Regions from separate parts of the Xenorhabdus sp. XBWT genome, predicted to be linked through region 4. Evidence: predicted binding sites of a transcription regulator. Region 4 holds the regulator's gene; each other region holds the start of a gene.
What was found. The regulator PurR, encoded in region 4, represses purine synthesis genes. The targets are predictions, from matches to a motif close to CANGCAAACGTTTGCNTG.
Positions count from the first base shown of each region.

Region 1: gcvT (glycine cleavage system aminomethyltransferase GcvT) is a predicted target of PurR. The motif match lies at 5,040-5,057, and genes of this name have one in related genera.
Region 2: AC5JQI_RS00805 (NCS2 family permease) is a predicted target of PurR. The motif match lies at 2,529-2,546, and genes of this name have one in related genera.
Region 3: purL (phosphoribosylformylglycinamidine synthase) is a predicted target of PurR. The motif match lies at 2,706-2,723, and genes of this name have one in related genera.

Region 1 is NZ_CM180990.1:3,128,746-3,136,525, reverse strand. It holds gene zapA (cell division protein ZapA) at 1-69, opposite strand, end outside; gene AC5JQI_RS13645 (YecA/YgfB family protein) at 392-967, shown strand; gene pepP (Xaa-Pro aminopeptidase) at 1,013-2,329, shown strand; gene ubiH (2-octaprenyl-6-methoxyphenyl hydroxylase) at 2,354-3,544, shown strand; gene ubiI (FAD-dependent 2-octaprenylphenol hydroxylase) at 3,559-4,791, shown strand; gene gcvT (glycine cleavage system aminomethyltransferase GcvT) at 5,162-6,259, shown strand; gene gcvH (glycine cleavage system protein GcvH) at 6,328-6,717, shown strand; gene gcvP (aminomethyl-transferring glycine dehydrogenase) at 6,805-7,780, shown strand, end outside.
Region 2 is NZ_CM180990.1:180,986-188,765, forward strand. It holds gene ssp4 (Ssp4 family T6SS effector) at 1-489, shown strand, start outside; gene AC5JQI_RS00795 (hypothetical protein) at 550-1,239, shown strand; gene AC5JQI_RS00800 (hypothetical protein) at 1,260-2,465, shown strand; gene AC5JQI_RS00805 (NCS2 family permease) at 2,627-3,964, shown strand; gene AC5JQI_RS00810 (ArnT family glycosyltransferase) at 4,024-5,499, opposite strand; gene yihI (Der GTPase-activating protein YihI) at 5,647-6,171, shown strand; gene hemN (oxygen-independent coproporphyrinogen III oxidase) at 6,375-7,748, shown strand.
Region 3 is NZ_CM180990.1:3,054,311-3,062,090, reverse strand. It holds partial or broken gene AC5JQI_RS13220 (molecular chaperone) at 1-44, opposite strand, end outside; gene AC5JQI_RS13215 (hypothetical protein) at 160-309, shown strand; gene tadA (tRNA adenosine(34) deaminase TadA) at 447-977, shown strand; gene mltF (membrane-bound lytic murein transglycosylase MltF) at 1,000-2,541, opposite strand; gene purL (phosphoribosylformylglycinamidine synthase) at 2,808-6,695, shown strand; gene AC5JQI_RS13195 (sensor histidine kinase) at 7,643-7,780, shown strand, end outside.
Region 4 is NZ_CM180990.1:2,432,225-2,440,004, reverse strand. It holds gene AC5JQI_RS10715 (riboflavin synthase subunit alpha) at 1-527, shown strand, start outside; gene cfa (cyclopropane fatty acyl phospholipid synthase) at 651-1,802, opposite strand; gene punC (purine nucleoside transporter PunC) at 2,223-3,404, opposite strand; gene punR (DNA-binding transcriptional activator PunR) at 3,527-4,435, shown strand; gene purR (HTH-type transcriptional repressor PurR) at 4,439-5,464, opposite strand; gene sodB (superoxide dismutase [Fe]) at 6,026-6,604, opposite strand; gene AC5JQI_RS10685 (Grx4 family monothiol glutaredoxin) at 6,967-7,347, shown strand; gene rnt (ribonuclease T) at 7,418-7,780, opposite strand, start outside.

The sequences.
Region 1 (7,780 bases), 700 kb from region 4:
CTGCTCTGGTGGACAATTGACACGTAATGACCGCCCAAAAATCTGAATATCTACTGGTTGTGCAGACATGACACCTTCCTGATTTATTACTGCGCCGATACCTTGATTTTGACATATACCCTTCATCTTTCAAATTGCAGTTTATACCCTGTATCTTTCAAGTTGCAGCTTTGTCGGCTGTAACCCGAAATCCATTGGATATAGTTGGTTGAATTACAATTTAAAATCTATTGGGCACAAAGTTAATTTTGGTATAAAAACAAGGCCGACACCAATCATTACTGTACAATACCAAAAGCCCCCTCTTATATCGATGTGTGCTGTCTGGTATAGCGACTCCCCTTGATGGTAGCATAGCATGAACTTATATCGCCAACGATGATCAATATACATGTCTATACAAAACTCATTACCTAATTATCAATCATTTGATGAAATTTTGCATCAACAGTCCGTTGCGCTGACAGCAGCAGAAATGCACGGCTTAATCAGTGGATTACTATGTGGTGGAAATCATGATAGTAGTTGGCAAACATTGGTGCATGATCTTGCTAATGATGGTCTGGCATTTTCTCAGACTTTATCTCTGCCGCTCAGAGAATTATATGAAACGACATTTGAATCACTGGATGACAGTAATTTTGCGTTTAATTTACTGCTTCCTGATGAAGATGCCGGCATTTTTGAATGCGCGGATGCATTGGCAGGATGGGTGAATCACTTCTTGCTGGGATTAGGCGTGGCAAATCCTAAATTGACAGAAAAACCCGAAATTCAGGAAATCGTCACTGATTTACGTAACATCGGCATGCTGGGATATGATGAGAACGAAGATCAGGAAGAACTGGCTCAGGCTCTTGAGGAAGTATTGGAATATATTCGTGTTGCAGTTCAGCTTTGTTACATCGCTTTGGCAACGCCAAAAAAATCAGGCACTACCAAAAATGACAAGCCAACGTTGCACTAATTGGCAATATACCAACTAAATAATAATTAAATCGCAGGAGAGGGTATGATTAAACAAGAATATTTATCTCGTCGTCAGGCATTATTGTCAAAAATGGCACCGGCCAGCGCGGCCATCATTTTTTCTGCCCCGCCTGCGACACGTAATTCAGATTGCGAATATCCTTATCGCCAGCACAGTGATTTTCTGTACCTGACAGGGTTCAGTGAGCCGGAATCAGTTCTGGTACTGATCAAAAGCGATGAAACTCATAATCATAGCGTGTTGTTTAATCGTGTTCGTGATTTGACGGCGGAAATTTGGTTTGGCCGCCGTCTTGGTCAAGAAGCGGCATTGGAAAAGTTAGGTGTGGATCGCGCCCTGCCATTTGATGATCTCAACGAACAGCTCTATCTACTGTTAAATGGTCTGGAAGTGATCTATCACGCCCAAGGAGAGCTTGAATACGCTGATAATATTGTATTCAGTGCCTTGGATAAATTACGTAAAAATAGTCGCCGTAATCTCAAAGCCCCGTCTGTCATAGCGGATTGGCGTCCTTGGTTGCATGAAATGCGACTGTTCAAATCCGAAGCTGAGCTGGAAATCATGCGTCGGGCTGGGCGAATCAGTGCGCAAGCGCATACAAGAGCGATGCAGGTTTGTCGTCCAGACATGTTTGAATATCAACTTGAAGCGGAAATTCATCATGAATTTACTTATCAGGGCGCCCGTTATCCTGCTTATAACACCATAGTTGGAGCAGGAGAAAATTCCTGTATTCTTCATTACACGGAAAATGAACGTCGAATGAAAGACGGTGATTTAGTGTTGATTGATGCGGGATGCGAATATGAAGGATATGCCGGTGACATTACGCGGACGTTCCCTGTTAATGGCAAGTTTACGCGTCCTCAACGTGAAATTTATGACATTGTTCTGGAAGCCATCAATGTTGCCCTTGACCTGTATAAACCGGGCATCAGCATGAGTAAAGTCACTGAGCAGGTTGTGCGAATTATGGTTGAAGGGTTGGTGAAACTCGGAATTATGCACGGTGAAGTCGAGCAATTGATTGAGACCAATGCTTATCGCCAGTTTTTCATGCATGGTTTGAGTCATTGGTTAGGGCTGGACGTACATGATGTGGGTCATTACGGCATCGATCGTGATCGCATTCTGGAACCGGGCATGGTGTTGACTGTGGAGCCGGGTCTTTACATTGCGCCGGATGCAGATGTTCCGATGGAATATCGAGGCATCGGCATCCGCATTGAAGACGATATCGTGATCACAGAAGCGGGTAATGAAAACCTGACTGAATATGTAGTGAAAGATCCGGATGAAATAGAAGCGCTGATGGTGCAGGCAAGACAGAGTTAATATTTCAGCAATCAGGAAATTATAATGAACGTGATTATTGTGGGTGGGGGAATGACAGGAGCCACTTTAGCTCTGGCTATTTCTTCCTTGAGCCGGGGGCAATTGCAAGTCTCCTTGATTGAAACAGCAGAACCTGCTCAGGAACATCCAGGTTTTGATGCGAGAGCCATTGCCTTAGCCTATGGTACATGCCAGAGCTTGAATCAGATAGATGTATGGCCTGCGCTAAAACATAGTGTTACTCCAATAACTCACGTTCATGTTAGCGATCGTGGTCATTGCGGTTTCGTTAACATCCGCGCTGATGATTATGATATTCCGGCTTTGGGAAATGTAATTGAATTACATGACGCTGGAATTCATCTCTTTGATTTATTAAAACAGTCACCGAATATCAAACTTTATTGTCCGGCGAAAGTAAATTCCGTTGAACGTTTAGAAAATTCAGTCACTGTCACCCTGCATAATGGTGAAAAACTGACGGGAGAATTACTGGTAGCTGCGGATGGTAGCCATTCCACGATAGCTCAAGCGTGCCATATTCCATATCAGCGGCAATCTTATGGTCAGGTGGCAATTATCGCTAATGTTTTGACATCTGAACATCCTCAGGGAAGGGCATTTGAGCGCTTTACGGAACATGGGCCATTGGCACTATTGCCGATGCCTGAAGGGCGTAGTTCACTGGTATGGTGTCACCCGCTGGAAAAACAGGTGGAGATCAATAGTTGGAATCAGCGTGAGTTTCTCCAACACTTACAAAAAGCGTTTGGCTGGCGTTTGGGTAAAATGTTGGAAACAGGTCAGCAACACAGTTATCCATTGGCTTTATCAACATCCAGCAAGCAGGTCAGCCACCGTTTGGCATTGGTAGGCAATGCGTCCCAAACTTTACACCCGATTGCAGGACAGGGCTTTAACTTGGGAATGCGTGATGTTATGGCGTTGGCAAAGGTTATTTCAGAGGCGGCGGTTTCAGGGATGGATATTGGCAGCTATAAGGTTTTGGCCCAATATCAACAGCAGCACAATGCAGATCGTGAAGCGACTATTGGTATTACAGACGGATTGGTTAGGCTATTTGCCAATGACTATTTGCCGTTAAAGATTGGACGTAGTTTTGGCCTGATGACGATGGAAACATTACCACTGATGCGGGATCTATTTGCCCGGCAGACATTGGGTTGGGTTGCTCAATCATCACTGGCAGATTAAGAGGAAAGAAAAACATGCAATCATTTGATGTGGTGATCGCAGGGGGTGGGATGGTTGGCCTTGCGCTGGCCTGTGGTTTGCAAGGCAGCGGTTTACGCATCGCGGTTGTAGAAGAATATCCACCGGCAAAAATATTTGATGCCAATGATGAACATGCGCTGCGTGTTTCAGCCATCAATGCAGCCAGTGAACGATTACTAACCTATCTTGGTGTTTGGCAGAGTATTCTTGAAATGCGAGCCAGTCCTTATCAGGGGATGGAAGTTTGGGATCAAGACAGTTTCGGTCGAATCCAATTTAATACGTCGGAACATGGCCTGACACACCTCGGGCATATCATTGAAAACCATGTGATCAGACAGGCACTCTGGCAACATGCCAAAAATCTACCAGAAGTGACAATTTTTACCCCGTCGTCTCTCAATAATGTTGCCTGGGGGGAAAATGAAGCCTTCATTACTTTATCTGATGGGCGAATGCTGACTTCACGGTTAGTCGTAGGGGCTGATGGTGCACACTCTTGGCTGCGTCATCATGCAGATATTCCGCTGACTTTCTGGGATTATGAGCATCACGCGTTGGTAGCAACCATTAGGACTGCGGAACCGCATGAAAGTGTTGCGCGTCAGGTGTTTCATGGTGATGGAATATTAGCTTTCCTGCCATTGTCAGATCCTCATCTATGTTCGATTGTCTGGTCGCTGCCGGCCGAATCCGCGCAGCAGCTTAATATAATGGAACCAGAACGATTTAATCGGCAATTGAGCGTGACCTTTGATATGCGACTTGGTCAATGTGAGCTGATAAGTGATCGACAAACCATACCATTGATGGGGCGTTACGCCCGTAACTTTGCCGCACATCGGTTAGCACTTTTGGGAGATGCGGCACATACTATCCACCCTTTGGCTGGTCAGGGCGTCAATTTAGGATTTATGGATGTGGCAGAACTGATTGGTGAATTGAATCGTTTGAACCGGCAAGGCAAAGATATTGGTCAGTATCTCTACCTTGGGCGCTATGAACGTCGCCGCAAACACAGTGCTGCGATTATGCTGGCAGGTATGCAGGGTTTCCGTCAGCTATTTGATGGTAATAATCCCGCTAAAAAGTTACTGCGTGATATCGGAATAGCATTGGCTGATCATTTACCAGGGGTGAAACCTCAGTTACTTCGCCATGCAATGGGATTTAATGATCTCCCTGATTGGCTAATTTCTCAGACCTCTTCGGTTGAAAAAATCTAATTTAGTAGTTCATTTGGGATTACTTTTCCTAATATTAGGCTAAGGTGTGTTCAGTAGATTTGCTTCACACTTTAGTCATTTTCTGATTAAAAAAATAAATTCCTGCCATTTATTACAAATTTTGTGTGTGCTGATACAGTAAATCAGCCAAAAATTCTGCATCATAATGAACGTTTTTTAAGTTATCACTTCAGCGTAGCTAATTTATTTTATGGTTCATTTCTATTTTCAGTGATAACTTCTGGTTCCAAGGTATCGTTTGCGTGGTTAACCGCTTCTTTGCTTCATGATCCAACATCTGTCGGTTAATACGCTGTATGTTTTTTCAGATCACGAATGTTTTCATGTCAAGAATGGAAAGAGGGAAATAATGTCAAAATACACCCCACTATATGATCAACATTTGGCATGCGGAGCACGCATGGTGGATTTTCATGGCTGGATGATGCCTCTGCATTACGGTTCACAGATCGACGAACACCATACTGTACGTACTGATGCTGGTATGTTCGATGTTTCCCACATGACAATTGTGGATCTGCATGGTACTGGCTGCCATGACTTTCTCCGTTACCTTCTGGCAAATGACATCGCTAAACTGACCGAACAGGGTAAAGCGCTTTATACCGGAATGCTGAATGCTTCTGGTTGTGTCATTGATGATTTGATTGTCTATTTCTTCACTAATAATTTCTATCGCATGGTTGTTAATTCATCAACCCGCGAGAAAGATTTAGCATGGGTTCAACAACATGTAGCGAAATATGATGTTGAAATCATTGTGCGTGATGATTTAGCTCTGATTGCTGTTCAAGGGCCAAATGCACAACCCAAAGTTCAATTATTGTTAAGTGATGGACAAAAGCAGGCTGTAACAGGAATGAAACCTTTCTTCGGTGTCCAGTCGGGGGATTTATTCCTTGCGACTACAGGTTATACCGGCGAGGCGGGGTATGAAATCGCATTACCGAAAGAGCAGTCCGAAGATTTCTGGCAACAGTTGCTGGCAGTCGGTGTGAAACCAGCGGGATTAGGTGCGCGTGACACATTGCGCCTTGAAGCGGGCATGAACCTTTATGGTCAGGAAATGGACGAAACTATTTCACCTCTGGCGGCTAACATGGGATGGACGATTGCCTGGAAACCGGAAGATCGCCAATTTATCGGTCGGGAAGCGCTGGAAAGGCTGCGTGAAACAGGTACTGAACAATTAGTTGGGCTGGTTATGCGTGAAAAAGGGGTATTGCGTGGTGGATTAACCGTCAGCTTCACAAATGATTCCGGAGAAGAGCGTTCTGGGGTTATTACCAGCGGGACATTTTCCCCGACCTTAGGATTCAGCATCGCTCTTGCACGCGTACCGCAAGGTATTGGCGAACAGGCGATTGTCCAAATTCGTAATCGTGAAATGCCCGTTAAGGTTGTTAAACCCGGTTTTGTGCGAATGGGAAAATCTCTCGTAGAGTGATTTTTCAACTAATGTCTTGATTGTTGTAATTTTTTTATTAATCAATAAAGAACAAGGAGATGGCAGCGATGAGTCATGTACCAGCAGAATTAAAATATACAGAATCACATGAATGGATTCGTTCGGAAGGCAATGGTGAATACACAGTAGGCATTACTGAACATGCCCAACAACTATTGGGTGATATGGTTTTTGTTGACTTGCCTGAAATCGGTACAGAAGTAACCAATGGTGATGATTGTGCAGTTGTGGAATCAGTGAAAGCCGCTTCTGACATTTATGCACCGTTAAGCGGTAAAGTTATCGCAGTTAACCCCGACTTGGAAGGTTCCCCTGAGTTAGTGAACAGTGAACCCTATAACGAAGGTTGGTTGTTCCGCATCAAAATTACTGATGAGAGTGAACTGACTAATTTGCTTGATGCTGAAAGCTATCAATCACTCTTGAAAGACGAGTAATTATTTTTTACCGCCCCATATCAAGTTGTGTGAATGGGGCGTTTTTTTGTTAGCCATTTTTTAGCTAGTTTCAGGAAATTATTATCAATGACTCAGACACTAATCCAACTTGAAAATCAAGGTGAATTCATTCGTCGCCACATTGGTTCTTCTGCTGAACAGCAAACAGACATGTTGGCGGCAGTTGGTGCAAATTCTCTTGATGATCTGACAAATAAAATTGTTCCCTGCAATATTGCATTGTCAGAGCCACCAGCAATCGGTGAAAGTGCGACAGAACAACAAGCACTGGCTGAACTGAAAGCGATAGCGAGCCAGAACCAGCGTTATCAATCTTATATCGGTATGGGATATGCACCATCAATACTCCCGCCGGTTATTTTGCGTAACTTACTGGAGAATCCAGGCTGGTATACCGCATATACGCCTTACCAGCCGGAGGTTTCTCAAGGTCGATTGGAGGCCCTGCTGAACTTCCAGCAAGTGACGATTGACCTGACAGGTTTGGATCTCGCTTCAGCATCTCTTTTGGATGAAGCAACTGCAGCGGCGGAAGCCATGGCAATGGCAAAACGAATCAGCAAATTGAAAAGAGCTGAGCGTTTTTTTGTGGCAGATGACATTCATCCACAAACATTGGATGTTGTACGTACCCGTGCTGAAACATTTGGATTTGAGGTCATTGTTGATAAAGCGGAAAAAGTGCTGGAACTGGAAGGCATTTTTGGTGTTCTGTTGCAACAAATTGGTACAACGGGTGAAGTTCACGACTACAGTGATCTGATCGCGGAATTGAAAGACCGCAAAATCATAGTCAGCGTTGCAACAGATTTCATGGCATTAGTTATGCTGACAGCACCGGGCAAACAAGGTGCTGATATTGCATTTGGTTCTGCTCAACGTTTCGGGGTTCCGATGGGATATGGCGGTCCTCATGCTGCTTTCTTTGCCTGCCGTGATGAATTCAAGCGTTCCATGCCGGGACGTATTATCGGTGTTTCCCGTGATGCAGCCGGTAACAGAGCACTGCGCATGGCAATGCAGACACGCGAGCAGCACATCC
Region 2 (7,780 bases), 2.1 Mb from region 4:
ACTGCTAATGGAAATGAAGGAGTAGAACATATTGCGTGGTTAGATTCACAGAATTGGTATGTTACAACGACTACAATTTTGGATATAACCTCTCTTGCATCTGGATCTGCGGCATTAAAGGAAGCTTATCAAACCTATAAGATAATGAAGGCCACTTCTCCTCGTAAGGCATCAGAGTGGTTGAAAAGTATGCCAAGACATGAAAGAAAACGCTTAACTGAAGAAATTATGCGACATAACAATCCAGGAATATCTAACCAAGTAATAAAAAGAGCTATAGAGCAAGGGAAATATATCAAACGTTACCCTACAGAAGAGATACAAAAAACGTTACGAAAGCATCTTAAAGACTCACTTATAGCAGGTAGTGGATTTGTAGGAAGTGGTATGACAGGCTCAATCCGAAATCCAGATAATATATTAAAATCAGGAAATTATATTATTGGTACTATCTATTCTATTGCTTATGAAGAATCAATAATTTATTGAGCTTAACCTTATGGTTAATCGGGTTTGTTGTATAAATATTTTGGGCGTTTAGAAAATTATATGAAAATAAAAGAATTTATTTTTGATGCAGGTTTAAGAGAACTCTTTTATAAAGGGAAAGAGTTAGAAAATATGATAAGAAATAATGATCCAGCATTAGAAAATATTATACTGGATGTTAGAGATTATAAGAAATACTTTTGTTCTTCGGGTCAGTATAAGATAAGGCTTTTGATATCTATTATTGCTATGGTTTATCTGTTTTTCTTCTCTGGTGTGGCAGCAGCCCTGCCTGTATTACTTATAAAAAATCCTAGTCATGAAATAATGGCTACTTTTTTCATGTTAACTTTAGTTATTGCTGCTTGTGTTTCATTTTTACATGTCGGATTTACTTTAAAAGGTTATTATTATGGTTCGGTTATACGTAATTATTTAAATTATATTGTATTTTTTTCTAGTTTGTTTATTATATTCTCTAATAAGACTTCTAACGTTTCCTCTATTTATTTTATCTTTATAGCAGTATGTTGTTTTGTAATAAAAATAACATTGAACAGTCGTTATTATACTGATTTTATATTAGCTAACATGCGCTATAGAATAGCAATTATTATTGATAGAAAAGAGATGAATAAAATACAAGGACTTAATAAAAAACAATTAAGAGAATATTCAAGAGCGTTGAAATTGGCAAAACGTAAAAAAATAAGGGATCAAAAAAGAGAAAATCAATCGGTGGAAAAATAGGGTCAAACAGGAATGCTAATATGAATATAATAGAAATATTAACTAACAACCAATTCAAGCATATTTTTAATCTGTATAAAAATATAGAGAAAAGAATAAAAAGTGATGATTGTTCACTTACCCAAACGGATGATTTCATTAGACTTAAAGAAAAAACATCCATAAATAGATCTTCAGAAGAGAGTATATTATTGGCTTTGTTTCCTATACTGACATTTGTTTCTTATATAATATTAGTGATTGTTCTTTATGATTTTTATTTTTCTTCTGATCAAGCAGGATTTATTCGCTCTGCCAATATGTTTATTATTTCGGTGGTTTCTTTGCTGGCACTTTATGCTTATAGAGGTAATATCTCCGCTTTAAAAACCCTCAACGCTATGAATACATTGAGTATTGTATTTGCCTTGAGCATTCTTTTGCTTGATTACTTTGTCTATTATATGCACCACGAATGGTATTTATTGATTATCGTTTTTTTTAATTTCTTCTCGAATCGGGTGATCATTAACAGTGCTGCTTTTTCTCAAGCCATGACAGAAATATTGTGGTTTAAAACAACGAACCATCTGCTGAGAAAAAGCGTAGATAAAATAACTGAAGATGATACCGATGAAAGTCATATTAATTCCCCTAATGCCAATGTGTTCAAGAGGTTTTGGCGATATTGTATACTCAATATAAATCTCAATAAGACGTTAAAGGAAAGTAGTGAACTTAATCAGAGAGTGGAAAGTAATGATCCTGCTTTACTGTCAGAAAGAAGATTAAATAAATATCAACATCTGTTGGAATTTAGTGTTCCGAAAAAAGCGGTGTTGATGACATCATTGGTGACGATTTTATTGTTAAAAGTGTATGTGATGGCGACATTTATGTTGTTTTCTTATTTTGATAACAGGGAAGATCTGCCCATCTTATTTTCTGCCGTCGCAGTTGCCATTGTTTTTGCTCCTTTACCCATCTTGCTGACATATCGGGGAGTAACATCAGGATTTAAGATGTTAGCTTTAGCCCGTTATCTTTTTATCGTTCTTTTTGCTCTATTGGTGGGATTAAAATTTGTTGCTGGTGTGTTGAATTACAGCAATATCTCTTTGGGCATTATTGCTTTCGATTTCCTACTGATATTCTTTATCTTAAATACGGAATATTACAGCCGCCACCTCAGAGAATTACACTATTTCTTAGCTTGGCATAAGATAATCAGACAGAATAACGAATAAAATATCGCCATCGAATGAATTTCCTAAAGAATCATGGTGTTATTTAACTCATTGATTGTAATCAACGCAAACGTTTTCTTTTTTACATTTTCAGAGTAACGATTTGTATGGGTTTCCTGTAGGATAAATCGAAAAATTCTTTTTTTGGGAAACAACATTACATGAGCACAATAACTTCTGGTTCTGCAAACCGTCAGGGCTTGCTTCAGCGCATGTTTAAATTAGAGGAACATGGAACGACAGTTCGTACCGAAATAATTGCGGGGCTGACAACTTTTCTGACCATGGTCTATATTGTCTTTGTTAACCCGCAGATATTGGCGGTGGCAGGAATGGATATTAAGGCTGTGTTTGTCACTACCTGCTTAATTGCTGCGGCAGGCAGTATCATGATGGGATTAATGGCAAACTTGCCTGTAGCCGTTGCTCCTGCGATGGGACTGAATGCGTTTTTCGCTTTTGTCGTCGTTGGTGCAATGGGTATTTCATGGCAAGTCGCGATGGGAGCTATTTTTTGGGGGGCAGTGGGATTATTGATATTAACTGTCTTTAAAATCCGCTATTGGATGATAGCCAATATTCCATTAAGCCTGCGGGTGGGAATTACCAGCGGTATCGGCCTGTTTATTGCCATGATAGGGCTGAAAAATGCCGGTATTATCGTGCCAAATCCCGACACGATCGTCTCAATTGGCAATTTTGCTTCCCATAATGTTCTGTTGGGCACATTGGGCTTTTTTATCATTGCCATTTTAGCGGCACGCAATTTTCATGCGGCAGTGTTGATCTCCATCATCGTGACGACCGCTATCGGCTTCATGATGGGATATGTGGAGTATCACGGTATTTTTGATCTGCCGCCCAGTGTGATGAGTGTGGTGGGTAACGTTGATGTGAAAGGTGCGCTGGATATCACTTTGGCAGGCGTTATCTTCTCATTCATGCTGGTGAACTTGTTTGACTCTTCCGGCACCTTGATTGGTGTGACAGATAAAGCAGGGCTTGCTGACAGCAATGGTAAATTTCCGCGCATGAAACAAGCATTATATGTGGATAGTATCAGCTCGGTAGCAGGCTCTTACGTCGGGACTTCTTCCGTTACTGCCTATGTTGAAAGCTCTTCCGGTGTTTCTGTAGGCGGTCGTACCGGCTTGATGGCGATTGTGGTGGGTATCTTGTTCCTGTTGGTGATATTTATCTCTCCGCTGGCGAGTATGGTTCCTGCTTACGCCACAGCAGGAGCGCTGGTTTATGTCGGTGTTTTGATGACATCCAGCCTGACACGGGTGAAATGGGACGATCTGACTGAATCTGTACCCGCATTTATTACCGCAGTCATGATGCCATTTAGTTTTTCCATCACAGAAGGGATTGCACTGGGTTTTATCACCTACTGCGCTATGAAACTGGGAACCGGAAAATGGCGTGAAATCGGTTCCTGCGTGATCGTGGTGACATTGTTGTTTGTATTGAAAATGGTGTTTGTGGATGCCCGCTGAGCACGATTGAAATGATGAGAAAAGCCTGACAGAGTGTTTCCATGTCAGGCTTTTTTTGGTTAATGTGACTGAATATTTTCAGGTGCCACAAAACTAATACAAACTGGTTCTACTTCAGAGTTTGGCTGGGGCTGAAAAGAAAACTCTTCCTTATGACTGATTATTAATGCCGGCCATTCCTTGAGTGTATGCCCGAAATTTTCCTCCGCGCAGGTTTTCCCCCGCTCTCCCACCAGTAATGCGCCATGTTCCACAATATTTTTTTCTTTGATATGGCGATTGTAGATATTCGGTGGCGGGCCACCATTTAATTTCCAGAGTTGTATCGTTTCCGGGCGATAGTGGCTGTAGAACGTCATCCATTCATGTAAATATTCCCCACCCACGTAATACAAAGGTGTTGAATGCTGTTCGCTCCAGCGCTGATCAAGCTGACGGGTAAAGTCTTTTATCCCGACAAATTTCTGACCGGCTCCACGGATATTTGCCACCATTACGCTGGAATAGCCAATCAACACCAATATGCCGAACACGGTCAGTCCCCTTAATGTGCTTTGCAGAGATTTATGAGGATATACCGTTATTGACCCGACCAACAAAGCTGGCGCAACGATCATAAAAGGCTGCACCCACTCAGTCATGCGCCCGCCCTGATTGAAAGAGAACCAGCCATAAATAATCAGGAGAGGCAGCAGGATAATGATATTGACTAGCTTGTTGGATTGTTTCTTAGGCCAGCCAATCCGACCACCCAGCATATAAGTAATCACACTGACAATAATCAGCGGGTAAAACACAGAAAGCATTGCACGGGTGGTATGCAGATTGAATCCTGCCTTAATTTGGGAATCGACCCACTTGAACGCGGCAAAGTCGTTATTCACCAGCCACCAGAGATTCGGTAAAACCAGTGCGAGCCACAGGATAATGGCGAGATAAAACAGGGGCTCCCGATAATTGCGCCGCACTTTTGGCACGAACAGGGAGATCAAAAAGACAGAACCGATAATGGCAAGGGAAGAGTACTTCGCCATTGTTGCCAGCCCGGTTGTGAGTGCGAAAGCCAGCCACCATTTGGGATGATCATCAATGGCGCGCAGGAAAAGCAGCAGCGACCACGGCCATAGCATGACCAGAAGGTAATTATCGTTATAAGGAATGATATCAAAGTTGATGATACCGGACAGATTCAGCGTTAACATGGCAAGCCATGCCAGAATGATTTTATCTGTCAGTCGGAAAGCCAGCTGCCAGACACCAAGCATCCCGATGGCAATGGCAACAAAGTGGACAAAATACCAATAAAAGCTGAGCGATATATTGCTGATATGGATAGCAGGGAGCATTATAGCACCGACTAACCACGGGTTTTTTGGGGAACCCCACTCGCCATTGGTGCCCCAGTTCAAGGCTTCTACGGCATCATAAGGAACGGTGGGATCGAGAAAGTAGCTTGCTATTATCCATAACACAGCATAACCAGTGACCCAAAGATACAATGGCATGCGGTAAGAAGAAGTATCAAAAAAACGCATGGTGGTTAATGATCAATTATTTGAGTTAAAGTTAATTAGAATATTAGCCGAACTTTAAGCTATAAGTGAATGACATTGGATGTTATAGGTGGTTTCTGTTAGATTCCGCCGAAAATATCTTGATAAAAGCGAGTTGAGTCACAAGCTATGAGCCCGTTAAAGAAAAAAACACCAGCGAAGCCTTCCGCTGGTAAGCAAAAAAGAAAAAGTCGCGCAGAGCTGGATGCAGAAGGGCGCGAACGCAAACGCCAGAAAAAACGCCGTGGTAACCAGACAGGCAGCCGTAGTAACGGTGATGGCAGAGATAAAAAACGTTCAGCAGGTAATCAGGAAAAAGATCCGCGTATTGGCAGTAAAGTTCCGGTTCCTCTGGTCATTGGCGAAAAAGAAACGCCGGTGAAACCAGTCACTAAGCCTGTTGAGGAGAAACAAAAGCCTCGTTTGTCCCCGCAGGAAGAACTGGCAATGCTGGAAAATGACGAGCGTCTGGATGACTTGTTAGAGCGTCTTGAGCAGGGCGAAAAACTGTCTGAGGAAGACAACGCCTATGTTGATAATACACTCGACCGGATTGACGTTCTGATGGAAGAGTTGGGTATCAATCCAGAAGATGATGACAGCGAAGAAGAGGAACGGCAGGAAGATATCATGCAGTTGTTGAAGGGTAAATAATTCCTGCTTCAATGAATTGTGATTGTAAAAGGTGGGTTCATCCTAATAACCATAGTATTTGTATGTTATTTATTATGGTTATTAGGTAAACTATGGTGGCTATCGCAACGTAAACGTCGGTTGCGCAGTATCATCATGACACGACATTTCAACTCGATGAAAAAGTTGCGTTTTGATGGGCGTAAACAGCGGAAGGAATAAGCATGCCAGAGCAAGCCATTGTTTGGGATCTGCCTTTGATCCAGAAATACAACTATTCAGGGCCTCGTTATACTTCATATCCAACAGCATTGGAGTTTAACCCGCAATATGATAGCGTTGATTTTGCTCAGGCTGCTGCCCGTTATCCTGATCGCCCGCTTTCTCTTTATATCCACATCCCGTTTTGCCATAAGCTGTGCTATTTCTGTGGCTGCAACAAGCTGGTTACTCGTCAAAAACACAAGGCGGATGAATATCTAAATGTGCTGGAACAAGAGATTGCGTCCCGGGCTAAATTGTTCTCCCAACGGAAAATCAGCCAGATGCACTGGGGCGGAGGAACACCGACATATTTGGATAAGGCGCAGATTAGTCGGTTAATGTCGATACTGCGCAGCCACTTCTATTTTTTGCCCGATGCCGAGCTTTCCATTGAAATTGATCCGCGTGAAATTGAACTTGATGTTGTCGATCACCTGCGCCATGAAGGTTTTAACCGCCTTAGTATGGGGGTGCAGGATTTCAATAAAGACGTGCAGCGTTTGGTAAATCGTGAGCAGGACGAAGCGTTTATTTTTGAGCTGATCAATCGTGCCCGTGAAACCGGTTTTACATCCACCAGCATTGATTTGATTTATGGTCTGCCAAAGCAGACACCTGAGAGTTTCGCCTTTACATTGCAGCGAGTGCTGGCGTTGTCGCCCGATCGCCTGAGTGTATTTAACTATGCACATTTGCCAAGTCTGTTTGCCGCGCAGCGTAAAATCAAGGAGCAGGATCTACCGGGTGCAATGCAGAAACTGGATATCTTGCAGGAAACCATTGCGACTCTGACAGGCAATGGCTATCAGTTTATTGGTATGGATCACTTTGCCCGTCCTGATGATGAACTGGCGGTTGCTCAGCGCGAAGGCATTTTGCATCGCAATTTTCAGGGATACACGACACAAGGTGAGTGCGATTTACTGGGAATGGGAGTCTCAGCCATCAGTATGCTGGGGGATAGTTATGTACAAAACCAGAAAGATCTGAAAGCCTACTATTCAGCAGTGGAAGAGCAAGGCCATGCATTATGGCGTGGTTTGGCACTAACGCAGGATGATTGTATCCGTCGTGATGTGATCAAGGATTTGATCTGTAACTTCCGGTTGAATTTTGCGGACATTGAGCAGCATTATGGGCTGAACTTCGCTGATTATTTCGCCGAAGATTTGCAATTACTGGCACCACTGGCCGGAGATGAGCTGGTTGAAGTGACAGAATCACAGATTCAGGTATTACCAAAAGGGCGTCTTCTGATCCGTAATATTTGTATGTGTTTTGATAGCTATCTGCGTAATCAGGTGCGGCGGCGGCAGTTTTCGCGGGTGATATGAAGTTATCATTTTTCATCTATACCTATTGGATT
Region 3 (7,780 bases), 620 kb from region 4:
GCTACCGCGCAATTCGATGTGCCATAGTCAAAACCGATGAACATAGACTCCCCCATCTTCAATTATGGAAATTTTAAAAAAAGGGCACAGATGCTATCGTAATTCAGGGTGATATGCGAGCTTAAGATAAGTAGGCCGGAAATCAAGCCCTCAGGTCGCATGGGTGCTGCGCTATATGACTTCCATGATCCTCTGGCAAAGCAACGTGAATATAATGATAGAGCTTATACTGTCGATCATTTTTATACTAAGTTATTTAAAATAGAAGATGGTTTTCAGGCTGAATCGGGCAGAAGAATGGCTTCTTAAAGAACAAAGCGCATGAAGCTGTTTCTTGATGCTTTTTTTGACGAAATTCAGATTGAATCAGCAAATTGAGATGACTAAACAATATTAATGATGGTTCGTTATAATAAGCGGGATTTTCATAAGCAAGAGAATATGCAGTGACAAAAATATATACAGTAACCGAGATTTATAGTGATGAATATTGGATGCGTCGGGCAATGGAGTTGGCTATGCAAGCACAGGCACAAGGTGAAATCCCAGTCGGCGCTGTATTGGTGGCAGATAACAAAATTATTTCGCAAGGGTTTAACCTTCCGATTACCGAGCATGATCCTACCGCTCATGCTGAAATTATTGCCTTGCGACGTGGTGGCATCCAATTGCAGAATTACCGTTTACTGAATACGACACTGTATGTCACTTTGGAACCTTGTATCATGTGTGCAGGAGCAATGGTACACAGCCGGATACAGCGGCTTGTTTATGGAGCCAGTGATATGAAAACGGGTGCAGCGGGATCATTGATTGATATATTGCGTCATCCCGGAATGAATCACCAAATTGAAATTACCGGTGGGATTTTGGCAGAAGAGTGCTCCACTATGTTGAGTTCTTTTTTTAAACAACGTAGGGAGCAACATAAGGCACTGAAGAAGATGTTGAAAGCTCAACAACAGGAAATGTCATAATCAGTTACAATCAAAAAACCAATTACGATTGACGTGTTGTTGCAGTTTTCGCCGGTGTTGTCTCTTCCGGTGCTTTTTCATTGGAATCGGTTTTAGTGCCTTCCGCTTTATCACCTGTTGTTTTATCACTTTCAGGTTGGGAGTCACTGGTTGTGTCCGCTGGCACTTCTCCTGCTATTTTCTCACGGTTGGCTTTTGCCTGTAGATATCCTTCCAAACTCAGATAGTAACGCCGGATATTTTCAACATAGCGATAGGCCTCATAGCCGCGGGCATAACCGTAAGTCGTATTGGTGTAGTATTTTTTCTTGCTGAGCAGGGGAAGGCGCGCTTTAACATCCAGCCAACTATCAGGATTACCTTTTTGCGCCGCCGTTAACTTACGAACATCAAGAATATGCCCGTATCCCATGTTATAGGCGGCGAGAGCGAACCAGATACGTTCATCTTCAGGAATGGTTTTTGGCAAGCGATCCATTAAGTAGTGCAGATAAGCCATACCGCCTTTCACACTTTCTTCTGGGTCCAGCCGATCGTGGATCCCCGCCCATTCTGCTGTTGGACGAGTCAGCATCATCATACCACGGACGCCAGTAGGGGAGGTTGCTTGCGGGTCCCAATGCGATTCTTGCCATGCAATAGCTGCCACTAATTGCCAATCCAGTGATCCCGCATATTTCTCAAAAATGGGCTGATATGTAGGCAAAATATTATTGATAGCACGGATAAAAGAGATGGTATCAAAATAGTCGAATGAATTGACATGGCTGAAATACTTTTCCTGTAGCCGCGACATAATGCTGTCTTCAGCCAGCATGCTGAAAAAATCAAGCATGGCGGAGTAAAGACTATAATCATCATTGCGTTTTAAATACCAGGTCAGGGGACGTTCTTCACTGACATCAAAAGCAACTGCCAGATTGGGATGAACACGTTGTTGCAGGGCCAGACTGATTGAATCGCTGATTGTATAGTCGATTTTTCCTTCGGACACTTGTTCGAGTAATTGTTGTGTATTTTCGCGTGATGTCTCTTCCCAGGTTAAATCAGGATAAGATTTCTCTTTCCATTTTTTCAGCTCGCTTACATGGGCTGAACCCGCTGTGACAATGAACTTACCTCTTAAATCATTAAACGAACGCGGACGCGTTGTCCCTTTGCGATAAACCAGTTGTTGTAAGACTAAATAATAGGCTGGGCCAGTGCGTGTCTGATCTAACCTTTCTTCATTGTAGATAAGGCCCGCAGCCAAGAAATCGGCTTTATCGTTTTCCAAATCGTCAAAAAGCTGATTAATGTTGGCGCGAAACTGAATAACAAGTTTCACACCCAGATAATCAGCAAACCGTTTGGTCAATTCATAGTCAAATCCTGTTGGCTCATTTTTGCTGTTAAGAGAAATCAGAGGAGAAGAGATGGTACTAACCCGAAGTTCTCCTCGTGCCAGAATTTTGTTTATCTGCTCCTGCTGTTTATTGGGCCAATTAATGTTGAGACCAATGATAGCAGCGGAAAGGAGCGCGATAATAACGATAACAAAATAATTTATCTTTATATTACTCAAACAGTTATCTCTATCCAGTGTGGTTAGGCTCCGTATGAAATGTAAGATAATAGCATGGTTAAATTTCCAGTAATCGAGAATTTTGCTGAACAAAATAGCGTAATGCAACTCTATTAAACCAATTTTAGAACTTCATTACGTGTATTAAGAGGATGTTAAATAACCACGCAAACGGTTTCGTCGGGGAGAACATTCCTCTATAATGTCTTCAGTTTCCCCTGAGGCATCAGTCAGGCTTTGCTTCTAAGATGAGAGAACCTATTATTATGGAAATTCTGCGTGGCTCGCCCGCTTTATCAGCGTTTCGTATTACTAAGCTCCTTTCCCAGTGTCAAGATCAGTGCCTTCCCGTTACAGAAATCTATGCAGAATATGTGCATTTTGCAGAGGTTAATCGTCCTATCACCGGAGATGAACGGGAAAAATTAAATCAATTATTAAAATATGGTCCCGCTTTAGCCGTGCGTGAGCCTAAAGGTCAACTACTGTTAGTCACACCTCGCCCGGGCACTATCTCTCCGTGGTCATCGAAAGCGACAGATATCGCTCATAATTGTGGGCTGAATACGATTGTCCGTTTAGAGAGAGGAATTGCTTATTATATCCAATGTATTGAAATGAATGATACTCAGTGGCAAACCTTATCCGCGTTACTGCATGATCGCATGATGGAGAGTGTATTCACTCAGTTTCAACAGGCTGAAGTGTTATTTTCTCACCAAGAGCCTACCCCATTGAAGCAAATTGATGTTTTGCAATTGGGGCGGGCAGCACTAGAATCTGCCAATATTGAATTGGGATTGGCTTTGGCGGCAGATGAAATTGATTATTTGGTGAAGGCTTTTCAGATATTGGAACGTAATCCGACAGACATTGAGCTTTATATGTTTGCGCAGGCGAATTCTGAACATTGCCGCCACAAAATTTTCAATGCAGATTGGGTTATTGATGGACAGGCCCAACCTAAATCACTGTTCAAGATGATAAAGAACACATTTGAACAGACACCAGATTATGTGCTTTCTGCTTATAAAGATAATGCGGCTGTAATGGAAGGCTCCCATGTTGGTCGCTTTTTCCCTGCCCTTGAAACCGGGATCTATGATTACCACCAAGAACCCGTCCATATCTTGATGAAAGTTGAAACTCATAACCATCCGACTGCGATATCACCGTGGCCGGGTGCTGCGACAGGTTCAGGAGGGGAGATCCGGGATGAAGGAGCGACAGGACGGGGTGCTAAACCCAAAGCTGGATTGGTCGGTTTTTCAGTATCAAATTTGAAAATCCCTGGATTTGAACAGCCGTGGGAAGAGAATTTCGGTAAGCCTGAGAGAATTGTCAGTGCCTTGGACATTATGCTGGAAGGTCCGTTGGGTGGCGCGGCTTTCAACAACGAATTCGGGCGTCCAGCGTTGCTGGGATATTTCAGAACCTATGAAGAAAACGTATATTCCCATAATGGCACAGAGCTGCGTGGTTATCACAAACCCATCATGCTTGCGGGGGGTATTGGAAACATTCGTGAAGAGCACGTTCGGAAAGGAGATATCCCGGTCGGAGCAAAACTCATTGTGCTGGGCGGGCCAAGCATGAATATCGGCTTAGGGGGCGGCGCAGCATCGTCAATGACATCAGGTCAATCCGATGCTGATTTGGATTTTGCGTCTGTGCAACGTGATAATGCAGAGATGGAGCGCCGTTGTCAGGAAGTCATCGATAGTTGCTGGCAGCTGGGAGACAAAAACCCAATTCTGTTTATCCATGATGTAGGTGCTGGTGGATTATCAAATGCCATGCCTGAGTTAGTCAATGATGGCGGTCGAGGCGGTCGTTTTGAGCTACGTGATATTCTGAATGATGAGCCAGGAATGAGTCCATTGCAGGTATGGTGCAATGAATCTCAGGAACGTTATGTTCTGGCCGTGGCACCAGAACAACTTACACTATTTGAAGAATTGTGCCGTCGTGAGCGTGCTCCTTATGCTGTGATTGGAGAGGCTACAGAAGAACGACATCTGTTGCTGAATGATAGACATTTCGAGAACCAGCCAATTGATATGCCTCTGGATGTTTTACTCGGCAAGACACCAAAGATGTTGAAAAATGTACAGGTTTTGCAAGCTCATGGAAAAAGTCTTGAGCGTAAGGGCATTGACCTCGCGGAAGCGGTAAAACGAGTCCTGCATTTACCTGCTGTTGCCGAGAAAACATTCCTGATTACAATTGGAGATCGTTCTATAACAGGCATGGTTGCCCGCGATCAAATGGTTGGCCCGTGGCAAATTCCTGTTGCGGATTGCGCTGTGACTACAGCCAGTCTTGATAGCTATTATGGTGAAGCCATGTCAATAGGTGAGCGCGCGCCAGTTGCATTACTGGATTTTGCTGCATCGGCACGCGTGGCTGTCGGGGAAGCGTTGACTAATATCGCTTCTGCCTATGTGCAGGATCTGAAACGAGTGAAGTTATCCGCTAACTGGATGTCAGCATCAGGCCATGCAGGTGAAGATGCGGGCCTGTATGCTGCGGTAAAAGCTGTGGGAGAAGAATTGTGTCCTGCGCTCGGCCTGACCATTCCGGTAGGCAAAGACTCTATGTCAATGAAAACCCGTTGGAATCAGGATGGAGAAGAGCGTGAAATGACTTCGCCACTTTCATTGGTTATCAGTGCATTTGCTCGTGTGGAAGATGTACGTTGCACAGTGACGCCAGAACTATCTGCGGAAGATGATAACGCATTGCTGCTAATCGATCTGGGGCAAGGACAGAATGCCTTGGGAGGAACCGCATTGGCTCAGGTTTATCGCCAGCTTGGTGATAAAACCGCAGATGTTCGTGATATTGAGCAACTAAAAGGCTTCTTCAATGCAATTCAGCAATTGATTGCAGAACAAAAACTGTTGGCTTATCACGACCGCTCTGATGGCGGCCTGCTGGTAACATTAGCAGAAATGGCTTTTGCCGGACATTGTGGGCTGCATGCTGATATCAGTGCTTTTGATGAAGATGTTTTGGCTGCTCTGTTTAGCGAAGAATTAGGGGCAGTGATTCAGATTCGGGAAACGGACAGGGAGCGGGTTGAGAATCTACTGGCAGATTATGGTTTGAGTGAAAACGTACACTATTTAGGTAAAGCTCAAACAGGCGATGATTTTGTCATTTCCAGTAAAAATATGGAAGTTTACCGTCAAAATCGCAGCACTTTGCGTTTATGGTGGGCAGAAACAACATGGCAGATGCAAAGTTTACGCGATAATCCTGAATGTGCTGACCAAGAACATCAGATGAAACAGGATGTGAACGATCCCGGTTTGAATGTGAAGTTATCTTTTGATCCTAGCGAAGATATTGCAGCCTGTTACATTTCGAAACAAATACGACCACGCGTTGCCGTGCTGCGTGAACAGGGCGTTAACTCTCATGTTGAGATGGCGGCTGCATTCCACCGCGCCGGTTTTGAGGCCGTAGATGTTCACATGAGTGATTTGTTGAGTGGCCGGATCACGCTTGAGCAATTCCAAACATTAGTCGCTTGTGGTGGCTTTTCATATGGAGATGTACTTGGTGCGGGTGAAGGATGGGCGAAATCCATTCTGTTTAATTCACGGGTACGCGATGATTTTGCGAATTTCTTTGCAAGGCCGGATACTTTGGCTCTTGGGGTGTGCAACGGTTGTCAGATGATGTCGAACCTGCACGAACTGATTCCGGGTACAGAGCACTGGCCTCGTTTTGTCCGTAACCGTTCAGAACGCTATGAAGCACGTTTCAGCTTAGTGGAAGTGGCAGACAGCCCTTCATTGTTCTTGACAGAGATGGTAGGTTCTCGTTTACCAATTGCCGTTGCCCACGGTGAAGGTCAGGTGGAATTCAGAAACAGTCAAAGTTTGCAGGAACTTGAAAAACACCAACAGGTAGCACTGCGCTTTGTGGATAACTACGGTTCGGTGACTGAAAATTATCCGGTAAACCCGAATGGCTCTGTCAATGGCATTACCTCAGTTACCAGCCTTGATGGTCGAGCCACAGTGATGATGCCTCATCCTGAAAGGGTATTCCGTACTGTCAGTAATTCTTGGCATCCTAAAGAGTGGGGAGAAGATAGCCCGTGGATGCGTATTTTCCGCAATGCGCGTAAACAATTAGGGTAATTTCTCATAATATCTTCTTCTGAAAAGGCTCTGAAAATTTATCAGAGCCTTTATTTTTAATCGATATATTTATTCCAACGCTAATTTTCTATCCTTCACGTGTACTTGACCTTATTGGTCTTAATTGGTCTGAGATCAAATCTTTTGTTATCACTGGATCTCACTGAACCAGGGAAACCCATTTCGTATTGAGATGTGCTGAAGTGACATCAGAAAAAAGAAAGAGCAGAGGGTATTTCGTCGTCGATTTGGCATTGTTGATGAATGTTATTATCATTGTCTCCATATTGCGACAATGTGACTCTCTGATGTCTCAAATAGGAGACATTTAATAGCATGATATTAATGATAAAATATCTAAATGTGGCTAAGTGTCATAAATTGACGACAAAAATACAGATCAGGCATCAGAAAATTTTAATTAGAAAAATAAATGAATATATTTATTTTTAAATTAACAATAAAATCAATGCATTAAAAAATATTTTACAATTTGGCACGCAATGTGCATAATACAGGCCAGTTGCTCATTCAATTTTTTATGTCGGCCCGCAATTAGGTGGAAACATGCCACATAAGCCCAGAATGATGCCGAAGTAAGGTGCCTACCGTCCAACTTAATGATACTCGCTTTCGGGCCTTATCAAACACAGGGCGACACGTGGAGTGAGGCACCACCTATATGCTATAGGTTCATCAGGTAGCATGAGGTTCCTCACTGGCGGGATAGTAAACAAAGTTACTATCCCGCCGTCATTATTACAGGTGACTCCTGTCCATCGTGTTTATGTACGTACCCGCATCACTTCAAATCATCCACTATTTTCAATTATTATTTTCAAGCGTTTTCAAAAAAGAAGAGAAAGAGTAACTTTAGAATTCATCATTTGGCAGACGTTCTTCTTCGTTTTATGCCAATTGGCATCAATGTAATTGCAGGTTATAAGATGATTTCTTTGAAAAAATGGCGTTTATTTCCGCGCTCACTGCGCCAATTGGTTGTAATGGCTTTCTGGCTAGTATTATTGCCATTATTGGTGTTGGCTTATCAGGCTTATCAGAGCCTTGACCAGCTCAGTACTCAC
Region 4 (7,780 bases):
CTTCTGTTTCCCATAATGGTTGTTGTTTGACTGTAACGAAGATTGATGGCGATTTAATTAGCTTTGACTTGATGAAAGAAACACTTCGCTTGACTAATCTTGGCGAACTTAAGGCAGGTGACTTGGTTAATCTGGAAAGGGCGGCTAAGTTTGGTGACGAAATTGGCGGGCATCTTATGTCCGGTCATATTATTACGATTGCTGAAATTGCCAAGATTTTCACTTCTGAAAATAATCATGAAATCTGGTTTCGAATTCACGATAAGCAATTGATGAAGTATATCTTGCATAAAGGGTTTATTGGCATTGACGGCATCAGTCTGACGATCGGGGATGTAGTGAATAATCGTTTCTGTGTCCACTTGATACCGGAAACATTAGAACGTACTACTCTCGGCAAGAGGCGTCTTGGGCAAAAGGTCAATATCGAGATTGATCCACAGACTCAGGCGGTTGTTGATACTGTTGAGCGAGTCATGGCACAAAAAGAACAGGAAAGGTTATTGTCTCAAATCGAAGAACAATAAAAAAATATTATTGAGTTGTGATATAGGCTTTTTGACGACGGTATTAAAACAAATTCAACCAAATATGAAAGCTACAGAAATGCGGTTTCTGTAGCTTTTGGAATGTTATCGGTGGAATATGCTTTATCTGGGTACTCTCAGTCCTTTTTCAAAGCCTTGTGGGCTGAATACAATCTGCCATAGTTGAATATCTCTGGCTCGAAATGCACCAGCGCAAGCATTTAAATAATAGCTGAACATCCGTTTGAAGCGCGGGCTGTAGTTATGTTCTATTTCAGGCCAGCTTGAAATAAAGTGTTCATACCATGCCATAAGTGTCCGATCGTAATCGGCACCAAAATTGTGCCAATCTTCCATGACAAATTCCCCATTAATGGCTTTGGCAATTCTTGGAATCGATGGTAAGCAGCCATTTGGAAAAATATATTTGGTGATCCACGCATCGGCACCCGATTTATCACGATTAGATCCGATAGTATGGAGAAGAAATAGGCCATCAGATTTTAGATTTTTTTTCACAATATCAAAATAAGTGGCATAATTTTTAGGGCCAACGTGCTCAAACATACCAACGGAAACAATGCGATCAAACTGAAAATTTAGATTTCGATAGTCTTCAAGGATAATTTTTACATTTAGATCCTTACAGCGTTCTTGCGCATATTTCTGTTGTTCAGCTGAGATTGTGACTCCAGTAACAGATACACCGTAGTTTTTTGCAGCATAAGCCGATAACCCACCCCATCCACAACCAATATCTAATAATGTCATCCCCGGGGATAGTTGTAGTTTTTCACAAATTAGACGGAGCTTGTGGGATTGAGCTTCTTCCAGAGTATTGGCATCTTTCCAGTAACCACAAGAATATTGCATATAAGGATCAAGCATTCGGGTAAAAAGGTCGTTGCCTAAATCATAATGTTCTTGACCTACAATCCAAGCTCTTTTGGGCGATTGTAAATTAAATATCCGAGCGGTAATTATCTGGAAAATATCTTTAATACGTTTTGGTATGCGATGTTCTAAACCAGCCCGCAATATTTTATGAAAGAAAATATCAAGGCGATCACATTCCCACCAGCCATCCATATAACTTTCACCCAATCCCAGAGAACCTTCTTTCAGTACTCGTTTATAGAAGTTTGGATTTTTTATATGTATATCGAAAGGTCGTTTGCCGTTGATTTCAATATCAGCTTCATGGAGCAATTCACGGGTGATCCTATGCCAGGAATCAATTATTGTATTTTTACCTTCAATGAAAGATGAACTCATATGCTCTCCAACATTTGTGTGATGGAATTTTTAGGTATCACTTTATATAAATAGCATTCCAAAATAGTGGTTCACTTCCTGACTCGTCGTACAACGAGGGTAAGGAATCTTGTAATTTGAGTGTAACACTATTATGAAAGCCTATTTATAGTTGTTTCTTATTATGTTAAAACCAAGAAGAATTATTTAGAAATAATATAAAAATCATCAAGAAAGCACAAATTACTTATTCATCCTGAAATTAAAGAGAACTTCTGTGTTCTGAAAAACCTCGAACTCCGAATTTTTTAGAATAGTGAAGTGGTATGAGTATATGAGTGAAATAGTATTTTAACAATCATCTAAGGCTACATTATGATGTAACCTTTAGATGATAATGTTCTTATTTATTATTGTGTTCGGAAATTGTTCGATTCACGTTTAATTGTTTTTTGGAATTTTGTTTTGTAGCCAATAACCTACTGCCATGGGAACAACAGTAGAAACCATAACTGTTGTTGTCGATAGAAGAGGATATTTCATAAATAGCGAGACAATCATACTTGCGACAAAACAAAGCCCTAATTGCAATGCATTTTGTAATGCGGCAGCTTTACCACTGTTCTTAGGGTAAACAGAGAGAGTATTTGCCACTGCAATCGGATAAGAGGCACCATTCATTGCAGCCATGACACAGAAAGGAATAAGAATCGCTATAAATGAAGGCTCATTGGAGATGGAAATCAAATAAATAATAACCATACTGACAGCATAACCAATCAGCAAAATTGGAAATACTGTTTCGCTTTTTACTTTTTCCAATAAGATACGACAACCATATCCACCAAACATAAACGCCAAAGTTTGCGGAATATAACTTAGGCCAATATCGGTAGGGTCATAGCCCATATTATTCAAAATTGTTGGTGAACCAGTTAACCAGGCAAAAAAGCCAGCGCTGCAAGAAGCATAAATCAATACATTTCCACTAAAAACAGGGGAGCTTAGTAATTTAAAGAAAGAAATCGTTGTTTTACCTTCGGTATTAGTTTCGGTATTACCATATTTATTGGTTAATAAAAATGTTGGAGCCAGTAGCAAGAGCGTTACTGCCAATAATACAAGGAAAATAATTCTCCAGCCATCATGCGTCAATAACCATGCCCCCAATAAAGGTGCAAGGGCAGGAGAAAGCGCAACTAAAGGCATGATCATGGCAAAAACGCGTTTGGCTTGTTCTGTATCATATCTGTCAACGACCAGAGCCTGCCAGGAAACCGCCGCAGAACAGACCCCTACCGCTTGAATAAATCTCAGTACAAGCAATTGCGTGGAATCAGTTATCCAGAGCATACCTAAACAGCTAATGGAAAACAGAGATAATCCGATAATAAGAACAGGCTTTCTTCCTAAACGGTCAGATAATTGCCCCCATAACAGCTGGGCAAAGGCAAAGCCAGCGAGAAAAATACTGAGACTCGCACTGATAGAATTTGCTGAAGTACCTAGTTCTGCTTTCATTGTGTCAAAAGCAGGCAGATACATGTCGATAGCCAAGTAACCGAGCATACTCAGCCCGGAGAGATAGAACATGAATAGAATTGAATTTTTATTTGTTTCCATTGTGTTAATAATTTGATTTGTAGTTGATAAGAGAATACCCGACTTATTCTATATGGCATGATTTTTACTTGTGAAACGGTAATATTTGCACCATTCTGTGAAAAAAATTGAAAGGAAGATATATGTGGTCTGAATACTCTCTGGAAGTTGTTGATACTGTTGCCAGAACAGGAAGTTTCAGTGCGGCTGCATCTGAGCTTCATCGAGTACCTTCTGCTATAAGCTATACAGTAAAACAACTTGAAGAATGGTTGGCTGTGTCTTTATTTGAGCGTCGTCACCGTGACGTTGATTTGACTGAAGCAGGCGCTATTTTTGTCAAGGAAGCCCGCTCTGTTATCAAAAAAATGAATCACACCCGACATCAGTGCCAACAAGTGGCTAATGGTTGGCGGGGGCAGTTAAGTATCGCCGTTGATCAAGTTGTAAAACCTGAGAGAACTCACCAATTAATTTTGGATTTTTACCGACATTTTCCTGATATTGAGCTATTCATCTACCCTGAAGTCTTTAATGGTGTATGGGATGCACTAGTCGATGAGCGGGTGGATGTCGCTATTGGCGCGACACGGGCGTCTCCTGTTGGTGAACGGTATAGTTTTAAGGATATGGGATTCATGCCTTGGATATGCGTAGCTAGCCCTGAGCATGAGTTGTCAGGTATATCAGGAAAATTAAATGATGACCAAATGCGACCTTATCCTAGCCTATGTTTAGAAGATACTTCACGTAGCTTACCCAAACGTGATACGTGGGCTTTAGATAATCAGCGACGGTTGGTGGTTCCAGATTGGAATGTTGGACTAAATTGCCTGATGGATGGACTATGTATGGGAATGGTGCCCAAGCATCATGCATTACCGTTGATCCGCAAGAAAAAACTGATAGCGCTCGAACTCGAACAACCATTACCTGATAGTCCATGCTGCTTAGCATGGTCGCAAAAAAGCCATTCACCAGCATTAAGTTGGTTGTTTGATTATCTTGGCGATAGTGAAACACTTAATGCTGAATGGTTGCAAGAAAACTAATTATCAACGACGATAGTCGATGAAAGGTCCATCCGCGACAGAACGTCGTTCAACGAGGCGTGGATGGACTTCAATCGTTTGTGCCTCTTCACGCTTGTTGACTATCCTATCCAATAACGTTGAAAAGGCCATTTGTCCCAGACGTTCTTTAGGTTGGTGAATCGTGGTCAATGCGGGAGTAAAATAACGGGCATTACGGATATTGTCATAACCGATGATAGAAATATCTTGTGGAACGCGTAGCCCCAGCTCATCAGCGGCACAGATTGCCCCCATTGCCATAACATCCCCACCGCAAAAAACAGCCGTTGGGCGATGTTTTTGATTCAGGATCTTACACATGGCCTGATAGCCGGATTCAGGCTCAAAGTCGCCTTGCACAATCCACTCATCCCGAATAGCGACATTGGCTTCTTTGAGCGCCTTGAGAAATCCTTGGTGACGTCCGCCGCCAGTATTTCTTGCCAGAGAGCCGGGAATAGACGCAATATCCCTGTGACCACGTTCAATAAGATAACGGCCTGCCAAGTAACCACCATGAAAAGCGTTATCAATGATTGCATCGGTAAAATCTCCCCGAGATTCGCCCCAATCCATGACGACCATGGGAATATTACGGTAATCTTCTAGCATGCCCAAAAGCTGCTCAGGGTATTCGGAGCACATTACCAGCAGGCCATCTACACGTTTTTGTGCCAACATGGCGAGGTAAGCTTTCTGCTTATCAATATTGTTATGAGAGTTGCATAAAATCAGGGTATAGCCTTTTCTATAGCAACTATTTTCAACAGATTCTATGATTTCAGCAAAATATGGAGCTTCACTCGACGTTGCCAACAATCCGATAGATTTTGTGTGGTTAACTTTCAAGCTACGGGCAACGGCGCTGGGAGAATAATTTAGTTCTTTAATAGCAGCCCAAACGGTAGCCTTTGTATCTTCGGCGACGAAACGGGTTTTATTGATAACATGGGATACGGTAGTGGTCGAAACACCAGCGCGTTTGGCCACATCTTTAATCGTTGCCATGATAAAAAGGACTCCTGACCTTATGGTCTAAATTTATATACCTTATCTTTCAAGCTGCTGCTTTGGTTGATAGCATCTACTTACCGATATGCTTCAACTTGAAATCTATTGGATATGGATATTTGTTAAGCGTTTGCCAACATATTTATATATAGAGTGATGGCTGGCAATAATTTAGCGATGAACCTTGAATTTTGTCTGATCTAACTCAAAAGTGAAAGTAATAATCAATGCTATAAAGAGTATAGATTCAAGATTGCTGTATGTTTTTTCAGATAATACGGTAACTGATTATACAAAATTTATGGTGTTGGGTAGTTTTACTTTGTACATTGAGGAAGTTCTATGGATACAGATCTGAAGTTGGGATTAATGGTTGCCGGTAGTGCATTAATCATGATTGTTTTTTGGGGAAGCCTTTGTATTATCTAATCAGGATCAAGAAAAAGAATTGACGTGTAACATCTCTTGCTTGAAGGGCCGGTTTTCCGGTATTCATTATTCAGTGAATGGAAGAAAGCCCGCCCTTGTTATTATAATTTGGTATGAAAATTGAGCTTATTAAGCCAAGTTTTCCTCAACAAATTTCCAGTTGACCAAAGACCAGAAATGTTCCAAATATTGAGGGCGTGCATTACGGTAATCGATGTAATACGCGTGTTCCCAAACATCAACAGTCAGAACTGGTTTATCTTCGCCGGTCAGTGGAGTGGCGGCATTAGAAGTGTTAACGATAGCCAGGCTTCCGTCAGTTTTCTTAACTAACCATGTCCAACCTGAACCAAAGTTTTTCAGGGCAGCATCAGTAAACAGCTGTTTAAATTCAGCAAAAGAACCGAAGGCATGATTAATGGTATCTGCTATTTTTCCAGTTGGTTCGCCACCACCATTTGGTGACAGGCTATGCCAGTAGAAAGTATGGTTCCAGACTTGCGCTGCATTATTGAAGATGCCACCTTCAGATGTTTTGATGATTTCTTCCAGAGATTTCCCAGAAAATTCGGTATCTTTAACCAAGTTATTCAGGTTTACAACGTAAGCGTTGTGGTGTTTACCATAATGGTATTCTAGGGTTTCTGCGGAAATGTGCGGTTCCAGGGCATTTTTGGCATAAGGTAATGCTGGTAATTCAAAAGACATTGCATGCTCCTTTTTAATATCGGGTTTTTGGCTCAACAAACCATGACTTAAAAGATACTAATCATGGCCAGAGCAAATTTAAGCTTATTATCATGTTGCTATTTTGGTAATTATCTTAACAATTTTTCTGCTAAAGAACAGAGTAAAAGATGCTGCTTAGCGGCGATCTGGTGTATAATTGAGCTGTTATACGGGCTGAATACACCCAGTGAGGGGAAAATATCGAACGCTCACTTATTTCATATCATGGCAAAAAATTTAACGTAAAAAGTTCGCGGTAGAAAAATCAGAGCAGAAAGTGGTATTCTGAATCAATCTTTTCTGATACTGAGAATAGCGCTTGCAGTTTTAAGGAAGCAATAATGATGACTACTAATATGAACACTAACACAGTTTCTGATACAACGACTCAGGAAATTATTGAAAAAATCAAACGCCAAATTAGCGAAAACCCAATTCTGTTGTATATGAAAGGTTCTCCTAAATTACCAAGCTGTGGTTTCTCTGCTCAGGCAGTTCAGGCTATATCTGCTTGTGGTGAGCGTTTTGCTTACGTGGATATTCTGCAAAATCCGGATATTCGCGCCGAGTTACCTAAATATGCTCATTGGCCGACTTTTCCTCAGCTTTGGATTGATGGTGAGCTGGTAGGCGGCTGTGACATTCTTGTTGAGATGTATCAGCGTGGTGAATTACAAACGCTGATTAAAGAAACTGCTGATAAATACCGTGAGCAGGAATAAGCATCATCATTCATCAGAACGATGAGCGAATGTTAAGCCCCATAGCTATATAAGGTATGGGGCTTATATTCTAGGGAGCTTCGTCAGTAGAGTCAGTGGAAGCTAATGGCCAGCCACCGAGCCGTTTCCAGCGATTAACCAGTTCACAGAAAAGTAGGGCAGTCCGGTCGGTATCATAAAGTGCGCTGTGGGCTTGATCACTATCAAACGGTATTTCCGCAGTAATGCAAGCTTTGGCAAGGATTGTCTGCCCAAGAACCAGTCCACTAAGTGCTGCGGTATCAAAAGTCGCAAATGGATGGAAAGGATTGCGTTTTAAACCAGAGCGTTCTGCTGCTGCCATAACAAAATTATGATCAAAATTGGCATTATGGGCGACCATAATTGCACGATTGCAGTTAGTATCTTTCATACCTTTGCGGATCATTTTGAA